DNA from 3 places in the Desulfobacter hydrogenophilus genome. Region 1 is predicted to be linked to each of the others. Evidence: riboswitches for the same ligand, from Rfam matches in the RefSeq annotation. Region 1 holds a riboswitch; each other region holds the start of a gene.
The links. Region 1 has a riboswitch for thiamine pyrophosphate ahead of thiC (phosphomethylpyrimidine synthase ThiC). Riboswitches for the same ligand answer to the same signal wherever they lie in the genome.
Positions count from the first base shown of each region.

Region 2: linked by a shared signal. The riboswitch ahead of thiS (sulfur carrier protein ThiS) and the one ahead of thiC (phosphomethylpyrimidine synthase ThiC) in region 1 are both predicted to bind thiamine pyrophosphate.
Region 3: linked by a shared signal. The riboswitch ahead of thiM (hydroxyethylthiazole kinase) and the one ahead of thiC (phosphomethylpyrimidine synthase ThiC) in region 1 are both predicted to bind thiamine pyrophosphate.

Region 1 is NZ_CP036313.1:2,589,694-2,593,957, reverse strand. Features, by position in the region: gene EYB58_RS11510 (hypothetical protein) at 1-318, opposite strand, end outside; gene thiC (phosphomethylpyrimidine synthase ThiC) at 539-1,825, opposite strand; TPP riboswitch at 1,906-2,017, opposite strand; gene EYB58_RS11500 (GspH/FimT family pseudopilin) at 2,478-3,086, shown strand; gene EYB58_RS11495 (PilW family protein) at 3,077-3,766, shown strand; gene EYB58_RS11490 (type IV pilus modification PilV family protein) at 3,780-4,229, shown strand; gene EYB58_RS11485 (pilus assembly PilX family protein) at 4,229-4,264, shown strand, end outside.
Region 2 is NZ_CP036313.1:283,925-288,188, reverse strand. Features, by position in the region: gene EYB58_RS01370 (ribonuclease D) at 1-1,102, shown strand, start outside; gene dapF (diaminopimelate epimerase) at 1,289-2,140, shown strand; TPP riboswitch at 2,180-2,274, shown strand; gene thiS (sulfur carrier protein ThiS) at 2,366-2,563, shown strand; gene EYB58_RS01355 (thiazole synthase) at 2,566-3,348, shown strand; gene thiH (2-iminoacetate synthase ThiH) at 3,598-4,264, shown strand, end outside.
Region 3 is NZ_CP036313.1:427,741-432,004, forward strand. Features, by position in the region: gene EYB58_RS01925 (Rossmann-like domain-containing protein) at 1-578, opposite strand, end outside; gene EYB58_RS01930 (thiamine phosphate synthase) at 776-1,471, opposite strand; gene EYB58_RS01935 (MTH1187 family thiamine-binding protein) at 1,461-1,778, opposite strand; gene thiM (hydroxyethylthiazole kinase) at 1,782-2,618, opposite strand; TPP riboswitch at 2,611-2,735, opposite strand; gene icmF (fused isobutyryl-CoA mutase/GTPase IcmF) at 3,082-4,264, shown strand, end outside.

The sequences.
Region 1 (4,264 bases):
CTTTTCCATATTTATGGAAAAAAAGTTATATAGAGAATTGGACTCCACCCGCCCCCTAAGGGTAAGGATTCCGGATCTAAATCCGGGTGTTGAGACCACGACCGTGCGGTTTTTTATAATTGTCAATTCCTCGGGCACCAGCACATCCTCAAAATCATGGTAAATTGCAAGGGGTTTAGTCTCAACTTCCGACTGGGTGGATTGACCCTGTTCCGGGGCAGACGCCCCCTGAAAAACCCCGCACCCTGAAACAAAAATAAAGGCGGTAAAGATCAAACAAATTAAAAAGGTTGATGGTAGACAATGACGAATGTGCATTAATTTTCTCCCAATTATCCGTTACCTCAAATGTTATTTCTTCTAAAACTAATCCCCTTAAATGTCAATTCAATGTCATTAAGGGCCATAAAAATTTTAAAATCCACAAATACGGTTGGAAAGACAAACCATATAGTGGATTTTATTGTTTCAATAATCCTAACTTCAGTACTGACGCATGAATATAAAACGATTGATGCAACTTGTCAGGATGAAGCCGCTATCCAAGCAGAGCCCCCACACGTTTAACAGCGCAAAAATCACCGCACATGGTACAGACTTCTTTTTCCCCAGGCTGGGACGACTTGCGGTATTCCCTGGCCTTTTCCGGGTCCAGGGCGCAATCGAACTGCCCCTCCCAGTCCAGGGCCCCCCGGGCTTTGCTCATTTTATGGTCTATAATCTCAGCATCTTTAAGCCCTTTGGCCAAATCTCCGGCATGGGCGGCGATCCGGGATGCAATAATACCTTGTTTAACATCGTCTGCGGTTGGCAGTCGCAGATGTTCAGCAGGGGTGACATAACATAAAAAGTCGGCACCATGCATGGCGGCCAGGGCACCGCCAATGGCTGACGTGATATGGTCGTAGCCGGGGGCAATGTCGGTAACCAAGGGGCCAAGCACATAAAACGGGGCGTTGTGGCAAAGCTTTTTCTGAAGTTTCATGTTCATTTCTATCTCATGCAGCGGCACGTGACCAGGTCCCTCAATCATAACCTGTACGTTTTTTTCCCAGGCCTGCTTGGTCAGTTCTCCCAAGGTGATCAGCTCCTCGATCTGGGGGGCATCTGTTGAATCTTTTATCGCACCCGGCCTGAGTCCATCCCCCAGGCTGATGCAGACATCATGGGCCTGACAAATGTCCAGGAGCCGGTCAAAGTGTTCATAAAAGGGATTTTCATTGCCGGTTTTTTCCATCCATTCAAACAGAATAGCCCCACCCCGGCTGACAATTCCGCAAAGCCTGGGATTCGCCTTAATGCTTCGGGCGCATTTTTGATTGAGCCCGGCATGGATAGTAATGAAATCAATCCCGTTGGCGGCATGAATCTCAACGGTTTCAAACCAATCTTCCAGGGTTATCTCTTCTGTGGGCTTTCCAGTACGGGTTAAGGTGTCATAAATAGGCACCGTACCGATCATCACGGGAATTTGTTCCACCAGACGCTTTCGAAATTTTTCAGTCTCGCCGGATACACTCAGGTCCATGACGGCATCTGCCTGGTACTCTATCGCCAACTTCGCTTTATTTAATTCTGAATCAAAACAGCAGACATCTTTGGATACGCCTAAATTAACGTTAATTTTAGTTTTAAGCCCTTTTCCCACGCCTGCTGCTTTCAGGTTTAAATGATTTTTATTGGCAGGGATAGCAATCCTGCCCTCGGCAAGGCCCTCCATCAGCTCCTGTTTTGAGATGGGTTCATTGGCGAGCACCTGTTCCATCTGCGGGGTGAGAATACCTTTTCTGGCTGCATCCATCTGAGTCGTATATGACTGTGACATGTGTACATCTCCTGTTTATATTTATTTTTGGGCAGGGAAACTGAAACGGAAAAGGCGGGAAAATGACAAACAAGCTCTATGCCAAAGCTTCAATCACTTTCCCTACGCCGGTACGAACCGGATCAGGTTCCAAGGGTTGAAGTCTTGAGCCAACTTCTCTCAGCTTTTACGAAAGCACCCCCGTGATCAACTAAAATATCAAATACTTGATTCGGAAGGTTCTGTCAATGTCTTGATCCTGAGACCAGATTTTCGACACGGTTAAAACAATGATTGAAAACCAATGACACCTGTAGTATTAATTTTATTTAATGGTTTTGGTGAAATTTAACCATGACGTCAAGCAATTTCTATGCATTTTGCCTGGCTAACATCCGAAAAAATTAAATATTTCTTAAGAAAAAGCCGAACTTTAGATACAGATATATAGGTTGAACCATACCCGAGACACGCGTATTAATGTATGGTAAAGAATAAGGCGATTTATTCAAGATCCCGTTAACGACGAGGCTGATTGGAATGATTTTTGCTTTACCATTCAGCGTATTTATAAAATCCGGCCCCAAATGACGATTTTTCCCGATTATAGCCTGATGATTGACACCCTGCCGGGATAATATAGATATAAACAACAAATAAAAGATAAGATAACATGATTAAAAGATCTTTAAAGAGAATGATTCCCGGACAACAACAGCATAATGGCGGATTTACACTGATTGAAATGATGATTGTCATTGCGATTATTGGAGTTTCCGCGTCAATGGCTGTTCCGAACCTGATGCTCTGGTTTGACAACTTAAGCGTCAAATCTGCGGCAAGGGACCTGTATTCGGCTATGCAGGAGGCCCGCATGATTGCGGTTAAGCAGAATGCCAGTGCGGCCATTGTTTTTGATACGACCAACAGCTGTTACTACATTTGCAGTGATAAAGGTGCTGATGACGACTGGGACTCTGCCGGGGATATGACCGGAACAGGCGATAACGTCATTGAACGAAGCGTGTCGCTGCTGTCACCGACGTATAAAAACAGAGTTCAATTTGGCAATGGAAATGCAACCACGCCTGTAGGCTCGACCTTTGGTGATTTCATTACCTATCCATCACCAAATAATGTTCTCGTTGTTAACTCAAGTGGCATAGGAAATGCCGGATATGTCTACCTTACCAACCCGAACAACGGCACGACCTATGCCGTAGGTACACTGTCCAGTGGATTAGTCAAACTACTAAAATGGGGTGGACCAGAATGGCCGTAAACAACCAGAAGGGATTTACCCTGATCGAATTAATGATGACCCTGGTCATCGGTGCAATGATTACAGGGGCGGCCTATGCCACCTATTTATCCCAGCAAAAAGCTTACTATACCCAAGACCAGGTGGCTGAAATGCAACAAAATCTACGGGCCGCGTTTTCAATAATCGCCATTGACCTTCGCATGGCCGGTTATGATCCCACGGCCAGCGGAAATTTTTCCGTCACCCCCACAAATGCAGGAAGAATCCAGTTTGAAACAGATACTGACGGGGATGGCGTTTTGGATTCGGATGAAACCTTTGTTATTGGCCTGGAACCCTCCGTCGATGCGGACGGGAACGGTATTCCCGAAGCAGACAGTGACGGGGACGGAGTACCAGACCCTGTGAATATTGTCATTAAGGCTGGCGGGGGCGGGTATCAGGACATTGCCGAACAGATCCAGGCCGTAGAATTCCTTTACATAGACAGCAATGAAGCAGTGACGGCCACTCCTTCTGACGTTAGAAGCGTACAGATCACTATTCTTGCCGCATCCCCAAAAAAAGACACAAGTTTTACCAATACAACCCAATATAAACCCCCGTCCCCCTCCGGGCAGACGTGGGGGCCGTACAACGACAATTACAGGCGCCGGCTCCGAACACTTAGAATTCGCTGCCGCAATTTAGGATTATAGGAGTGGATGTGCCATGAAAACAATCATAAAAAACCAGAACGGATTCACCCTGATTGAGGCTATGATTGCCATGATGGTCCTGGCTGTGGGCATTTTAGCCATCAATACCATGCATATCAGTTCCACCCGTGGCAATGCATCCGCCAACAAACTGACCATTGCAGGGTCTACCGGAGAAAACATATATGAAACCCTGACCAACCAAAGCTATTCTGATGCAGTGTTTGACGTCGGTGCTCATACGATCAGTGAACTGACCGGATTCGTTCTACCCGGATCCATATCCGCAGCCACCTGGAACGTCACCCAATGGTCCAATACAGACACTGTGGACAATGACGGGGACGGCACCACAGACGAGGATGATGAAAGCGACATTAAATTCGTAACGCTGACAATGACCTACACAGATGCTACCGCAAAAACCCTGACCGTCAACTTCTTAAAAAGTGAGGTTTACTGATGCAACGTGTGTTAATCCATGATCAGTTAAAGGAT
Region 2 (4,264 bases), 2.3 Mb from region 1:
AGACTTGGCACAAGTATGCCTGAAACTTGAACCCTGTGAGATAATCGGCGTGGATCTGGAGGCCGATTCCATGCACTGTTTTTCAGAAAAGATATGCCTGATCCAGATTGCAGGCCCAGACCAGGCCTGGCTGGTGGATCCTTTTCTGATCAATGATTTCTCACCCTTTTCTCAAATCCTTGCAAATCCAGAAATTATCAAGGTGTTCCATGGGTCAGACTTTGATGTCAGAAGCCTTGACCGGGAGTTGTCCGTTGAAATTGAAAACCTATTTGACACCGAGATCGCCTGCCGTTTTTTAAATATTAAGGCCCGGGGTCTGGGCGCACTTTTGAAATCTTATTTTAATATAGATGTGGATAAAAAGTACCAGAAGGTGGATTGGTCCAAACGGCCTTTGAAAGATGATATGATTGCCTACAGTGTGGGGGATGTGGCGACGCTTGTGGAACTGCATGACCTTTTAAAGGATCGCCTTGAAAAGATCGGGCGTTTGGCCTGGGCCGAAGAGGAGTTTGATTTGCAGGCCAGGGTGAAATACGAAAATAACCATTTAAGGCCCTTGTTTAAAAAGTTCAAGGGGGCCGGTAAGCTTGACAACCGAAGCCTTGCTGTGCTTGAGCATCTGCTGGAAGTCCGGATTTCCCAGGCGGAGAAAAAGGATTTGCCACCCTTTAAAATTATGTCCAACCAGTCCATCATGACCATGGTTCAGCGCAGGCCGACCAGTGTTGAGGCTGTTTTGAAACATCGAGCGCTAAGCCCTAAGCAGGCTGGTATGTACGGGCAATTGTGCGTCAACGCCATTCAAACAGCCCTTGCCTTACCCCACCGGGAATTGCCCTCTTATCCTAGAACCCGGATGCCCCGAAAAAACTCCCAGGTCCTTGGCCGCATTGATGCATTAAAAAAAATGCGTGAGACTGCTTCCCAAACCCTGGCCATGGAGCCTGGATTTTTGATCAATAACAATATGATCGCTGCGGTGGCAGCGGACAAGCCGTCAAGCCCGGACGATCTGTTGCAGATTCCGGGTATACGAAACTGGCAGGTCGAGGCGCTTGGTGGGAAGATTATGGATACACTTTCCCGAGTGCAGTAATTAAGGCTCGCAATCAAAATAAAACCATCCATATGACTTTCCTTTTAAGCCGTCTTCTGCGTTGCGTCACTGAACACATATTTCGAATATGCTCCCAGTAACGCGCCTTGAATACGACTTAAAATCCTAAGTCATATTTGGACGATTTTAATCTGATCCCAAGCCTAACAAGAGAGAGGATAGACAATGCATATAGATTTTTGGAAAATGCATGGTCTCGGCAATGATTTCATTATGCTGGATGACCGGGACAAAACCATTGCCGGGCACATTGATTATTCGGATCTGGCCGTGCACCTGTGTCATCGGAGGTTTGGCATCGGTGCCGATGGCATTATTCTGGCCCGGCATTCTGATACCCATGATATACGGTTTGTTATTATCAATTCAGACGGGTCTCAACCGGAGATGTGCGGCAACGGCATGCGCTGTTTTGCCAAATATCTGTACGAGAACAATATTCTTGTCAAAGATGAAATAAAGGTTCAAACCCTGGCCGGAACTGTGGTGCCCCGCATTGAAAAAAAGCAAGATGCACAGGTGGTCTCCGTATGCGTGGATATGGGGGTGCCACGGCTTATTCCTGAACAGATCCCTTTTGTCTATGATGGAAAGATGGCCCTTGGGGTGCCCATTGAAACAGGGCAGGGCACAATGTCCGTTTCCTGTGTCTCCATGGGGAACCCCCATGCGGTGATCTTTGTGAATGATTTGTCACTGGTGGACATTGAAGTTGTTGGTCCCATGGTGGAAAATCACCCCCGTTTTCCTGAAAAAACCAATGTGGAGTTCATTGAAGTCATCTCTGACAGCCAAATAAAAATGCGGGTGTGGGAACGCGGGGCCGGGGTAACCCTTGCCTGCGGTACCGGGGCCTGTGCTGCCGTTACGGCCGCTCATCTGACGGGATGGGTAGGGCGACAGGTGCGTGTCCATCTGGACGGTGGAGATCTGGATATTTTATGGGATGAATCCTCTGGTCATATTTTTAAGACCGGGCCTGCCCAGACCGTTTTTAAGGGAACTGTTGAAATTTAACTCCGGGTTGACAAACCTTTTTATTCTCTATATAGCATAATTCATCGTTTGGGGTGGCGCACAGCGTCTGAGATTATACCCATTGAACCTGATCCGGATAATACTGGCGAAGGGAAGAGCGGACAAGACAGCAATAAACCTGGAAAAATCCGGATTTAGGTATTTTTATAGCCGTTTGCCCTTCCTTTGAGGGGTAAACGGCTTTTTTTTTAAGGATTTTTGCCTATGAATATTTTTGTCAACGGAAAACAGGAATGCATAGAGTCCTGTACTTTGGCACAGTTGATTGCCTGGAAAAAACTCGATGCAGGGGCGCTGGTTATCGAACTTAACCAGCAAATCATCAAACAGGAATTTTGGCCGACAACTGAACTCCAGGACAAAGATCGCCTGGAGATGCTCAGTTTTGTCGGAGGAGGCTGATTATGAACGACGATTTACTTTTATTAGGTGGGAAAGAATTCAGTAACCGGTTACTGACCGGTACCGGGAAATTTGGCAACCATGGACAAATTCCCAAGATGCTTGCGGCCAGTGGTTCACAGATGATCACGGTCGCCCTGCGCCGTGTCGACGTCTCGGAGCAGTCTGAAAATATTCTCGAATACATCCCCAAAAATGTGACCCTGCTGCCCAATACATCCGGCGCCCGCAACGCAGAACAGGCCGTTCGCGTTGCCCGTATTGCCCGGGAAGCCGGTTGTGGTGATTTTATTAAAATCGAAGTTATCACCGATATGAAATACCTGATGCCGGATAACTGGGAGACCTTGAAAGCGACGGAAATTCTGGCCAAAGAAGGGTTTCAGGTGCTGCCCTATGTTTTGCCCGATCTGCCCCTGGCCAAACGTCTGGAAAACGCAGGAGCCGCAGCGGTGATGCCCCTGGGCTCGCCCATCGGAACCAACCGGGGACTGGAGACCAAACCGCTGATTGCCATGTTAATTGAGAATGCCTGTGTGCCCATCGTTGTGGATGCGGGAATCGGTAAACCTTCCCAGGCTGCGGCGGCAATGGAAATGGGTGCAGATGCGGTGCTGGTGAATACCGCCATTGCCACGGCCCGGGATCCCGAAGCCATGGGACGCGCCTTTGATCTGGCGGTCAAAGCCGGGCGGGCGGCCTACCTGGCGGAAATGGCCGAGGCGTCCACCTTTGCCCGCGCCTCTTCTCCGCTCACCGGATTTCTTGACGAAGAACAGCCATGAGTTGACCTGGTCTATCAACACCTATGTTCAACTCAATGTCATAAGTTTAAGTATGTGTCGTTTGTTTTACCATGAAGGACATGAAGCGCATGAAGAATATATACCGGAAAATTAATCTTCATGTCCTCCATGCGCTTCATGGTTCTAATTGGAATCATCTTAATTTTATGACATAGAGGCTCAACCCACAACAAAACATGAAAGAAATTTAATAGCTTATTGCGACTTTCATAAAATGAGGATCGAATTATGTCATTCTACAAGGTAGTTGAGCAGTACCGTGATTTTAATGTTCCTAAATTTTTTGACCAGGTGAATGATGAGGACATCATCCTCAGTATGGCCAAGGAAAAACCCGATCCTATGGATCTTTTGACTCTGCTGAGCCCTCGGGCTGCCGGACATCTTGAGGCCATGGCCCGAAAAGCCCACCAGTTGACCGTGCAGTATTTTGGCCGCACGATCCAAATGTTTATTCCGCTGTACATCTCCAACTATTGTAACAACGGTTGTGCTTACTGTGGATTTAATCACAAAAATTCCATCCTTCGCCGAAAGCTCAGCCTGGAAGAGATTGAGATTGAGGCCAAGGCCATTGCCAAAACCGGGATGCAGCATGTGCTCTTTCTCACCGGTGAAGCCCAGCACATGACCCCCATGTCGTACCTGGTGGATGCGTCGCGACTGCTCAAGAAACATTTTGCATCCGTGGCGATTGAGGTCTACCCGCTTGAGATTGAGGAGTACCGGCAACTCTATGAGGCAGGTGTCGATTCCATGACCATGTTCCAGGAAACCTATGACGAAGGCGTTTATAAACGGGTTCATCTGGCCGGCAAAAAAATGGATTATCACTGGCGGCTCAACGGGCCTGAACGGGCTGCCAAGGGCGGCATGAGGGTCGTTAATCTTGGGG
Region 3 (4,264 bases), 2.2 Mb from region 1:
CACCAGTCAAGGGCTTCCTCGAAATTTTCCCCGGATTCTATACGCACCCCAAACTTTTCGGAGCCCACGTTGTCCGGGTCAAGGTCCAGGACCCGCACCGTATTCTGTTTGGCAAGATATTCCAGAAATCTGGGTTGAAGCCCGACCAGAAGAATCTTTTTCCCTGAAAACTGCGGTTGTTCAATCAGATTGTTGGCACACTCCACCGGTTCCTTGTCCTTGCAATGTATTGTTTTTTCACAAAGATCCAAGGCTCTGTAAACCGCATTGAGCCCTGCAATGAAAATTGCTCGGTCACTGGTTTTTGTGTGGTCCAATTCAAGCAGACCATCCACGGACAAAGAGATATCCGTGTACTCGTCCGTAAAGGACTGACCCACAGCCCCGTTAAACGTTGCCGCCATCATCACCTCTTTACCTTTGACAATGGGGTAGTCATCATGCTCCGGGGTGCCGATGGCCTCTTCTACGGACAAAGGTTTACACTTGATGTCAATTCTTTTGTTTGCCAGGTCGTGGCGGACAATTTCTGATTTTAAGGCGTCTTTTAGTTGAATGTAAATGTCGTTGATATTCATTTTATTTCCTTCTATTCGTTCAGGCCGAAGAGCAAACAGTTTCTATGTGTTGGGCGTGTCTTTTAGTTTTCCGGCCCGTCAAAAAAACCTAACGGCCTACTATACTGCCTTAAACTCATCTTGAAAACAAGCAAATGACCTGGCACTGACGGCATGTTTCCTAAAACAAGCAGATGGACTCTTTTGACCATACGCCTTTACCGCTTATGGCTGTTCCAGGTCTTAACCAGATTTGCTGCTTGAAGCCCTGGGTCATCTGCCTCAGATATCGCAGATACAACGAAAAAACCGGCAACGCCGGTCCGGGCAAGCGACGGTATGTCGGCAAGTTTGACGCCGCCGCCAACCACGACGGGAAGCGAACTGAGTTGGGCAAGTGTTGTAATATCCTCAATACTTCTTGTAATTCTTTTTCCGTCCACATCAAGCCCGCTGTCCGGTTTGGTCTGGGTTTCATGCAAAGGACCTGCGCCAAAATAATCAATAAGGCTGACATCGGCATTTTTTATATACTCAAACAATTCATGGGTCCTGGCGGATAAGCCGACAATGGCATCAGGGCCTAGATATTCCCGGCAAACGTCCACGGGTATATCCGATTGGCCCACATGGATGCCGTCAACGCTTATACCTTGTTTTTTGGCCGCCAGCACCACGTCAAGGCGGTCATTCACCAACAGGGTCACAACGTCGGATTTACCGGTTTGCGCGATGGCTTCGGACGCCTGGCCGGTTAATTCAATCAATTCCCTGGCAGACGCTGTTTTGGATCGGACCTGCACGCATGTAATGCCGGCCTCCACCGCATCCCGGATAATGAACGCCACAGGACGCCCTTTGGTATTCTCCGGGCCCACCACAAAATAGGCTGAAATATCCAGTTTACTTCTCATGCGTATTTGTCCCTTTCAAAATACCATTAACTTTATCCACTTTGGCTGTCATCATGTCCGTAAATCCAGGCCGGACATCGGCTTTCAAAACAACGCCCGTACGGATGCCTTTTTCGGCAAGCACAAAGGTTGCGTCCTTTACAACCTTCATCACATCATCCCATGGGCCTTCTATCTCTGTGAACATGGAATTGGTTCGATTTTTAAGACCGGATTCCCTTATGATTTTTATAACTTGTGCAACCTCTCCGCTAAGCTCGTCCCCTGTCCCGCAAGGTGATATGGCAACTGAAACCAATGTATTCATCTATTAAATCTCCTCAATGTCAAATGGGTTTTCTGCAATGTCCCTGGGTTTTGCTTTATACAATTCGTCCAAAAAATGAACCTGAAAACTTGCCGGTGCATCTGTTTTTTCAGCGGCGCGAGAACCGGCCAGATTATAAACAGCCGTGCCGGTCAATGCTGCGATAAACGCAGGGGCCGCAGTGGCATAAACAGCCATGACGCCGCCCAAAGAGCAGCCTGATCCGGTAATTTTTTCCATAAAGTGTGAGCCGCCATGACAGAGGGCTACAACAGAACCATTGGTAACCAAATCCTGCTTGCCCGACACGGCCACAGCCCCACCGGTCCATCGGGCCAGGGCCACGGCCCCATCCTTGGCTGCGCTGACCGTATCCTGGGAATCCACCCCCCGGACATTGGATGTTTTTGTGCCGCCATCCAGCCCCCATAACCCGGCCAGGGCAATAATTTCAGAGGCATTCCCACGGATGATACTGGGTTTACAGGATTTAAATGCCAGCAACAACCGGGTGCGAAGCTCACCGATGCCAATGGCCACAGGATCCAGGACCCATGGTTTTGCGCTGTTATGAAGCGTTTCTGCCATGCCGGGTAAGGTCTTTTCATAGACAGGCTCTATGGTGCCCATATTTATGTAAGCGGCACCACCGGCCTGGGACAAAAATTGGGCTTCATCGGGCATATAGACCATGGCTGCCGAACCGCCCACGGCAAGCTGGGCATTGGCGACAAAGTTGATGGTCACCGTGTTGGTGACGGATCCTGCCATGGGATTGGTTTGCTGTACGGTTTCAACGGCATGAATTATTTCGGCTTGAATATCTTTTTTAAGACTCATTTATAATTACTCCTTCCGCTGGTATTATCCAGATCAAGTTCAATGGTATAATCTCAGCCCTGCGGTCAAGGCCGCATTCAGTCCGTTACCCACAGACAGGCACCCATTTATATTTCTGCCTTTTTAACTTTTTTTTGCCTTTATTGTCATCTCTTTTTCCAGGGCAATTCCATGTAAACATATCCTGGAAATAAAAATAAGGGTTCTCTCCAATATAATTGATTCTTGGATGTTGAGCGCATGATATATATCCCTGCCGGGACCATATTTCAGGTTCTTGATAATCTTTTTATCCTTTGTTATACTTTTTTTGAAAATAAAAAAAGTTCCTTTCCTTGAAGGATGTATGTTGTTACGGCTCTATCAAGTTTTCATTATATTCTTCAAGCATACAGTTAAACATTCGTTTCCGAAAAAAAACGTTGGCAACTTCTTGATCTCAATTTTTTATGAAGGAGGAAAGATGAGTGACGCTGTAGAAATATACAAGCCCCAACATAAAGTACGTGTCATCACAGCAACGTCCCTTTTCGACGGCCATGACGTGTCTATAAACATGTTTCGAAGGCTGCTTCAAAGCACCGGTGCTGAGGTGATCCATTTGGGCCACAACCGTTCCGTAAAGGAAATTGTGGACGCAGCCATTGAAGAAGATGCCCAGGGCATAGCCGTTTCCAGTTATCAGGGAGGGCATATCGAATTTTTCAAATATATCGTAGATCTTTTGAAAGAGCAAAATGCCTCTGACATTAAGGTTTTCGGCGGCGGCGGAGGCGTTATTGTGCCCGATGAGATTCAGGCGCTTCATGATTACGGCGTAGCCAGGATATATTCTCCTGAAGACGGCACACGGATGGGACTGCAGGGAATTATCAACCATATGGTAAAGACGATTGATTTTTCCACGGTAGAGGATGATGCCGTTGATTTTAAATTGTTGTCTTGTGAAAACAAACGTCTGGTGGGCAAGGCGATTACCGCAATGGAACAAGCCAAGGCTTCCGGCAACGGCCATTTGGACCATTTCAGGGCCCAACTATTGAAAAAAACAGGAAACAGAACTGTGCCGGTCATGGGCATCACCGGAACCGGTGGGGCGGGGAAATCTTCGCTGATTGACGAACTGATTATTCGCATGATCAATGATGTAAAAGATATGAAGATCGCTGTTATCAGTTCGGACGTATCCAGAAGAAAAACCGGCGGTGCCCTTTTGGGGGATCGCATTCGAATGAACGCCATCGGAAATGATCGTGTCTACATGCGCTCCCTGGCGACGCGAAAAGCCCACTCGGAAATCCCGGAGGCACTGGGAGACGTCATTTCTGTGGTCAAGGCCGCCGGATTTGATTTTATCATCGCCGAAACCGCCGGCATAGGTCAGGGGGATTCCCAAATTACCGACCAGGTGGATTGCGCCATGTATGTTATGACGGCCGAATTCGGGGCGGCAAGCCAGTTGGAAAAAATAGATATGCTGGATTACGCGGATCTGATTGTGGTCAACAAATTCGAAAAAAGAGGAGGAGAGGACGCTGTCAGGGATGTTCGCAAGCAGGTGCAAAGAAACCGGAATGCATGGGACATGCAGTCGGAAGATATGCCGGTATTCGGCACCATTGCCTCCAAATTCAACGATGACGGTG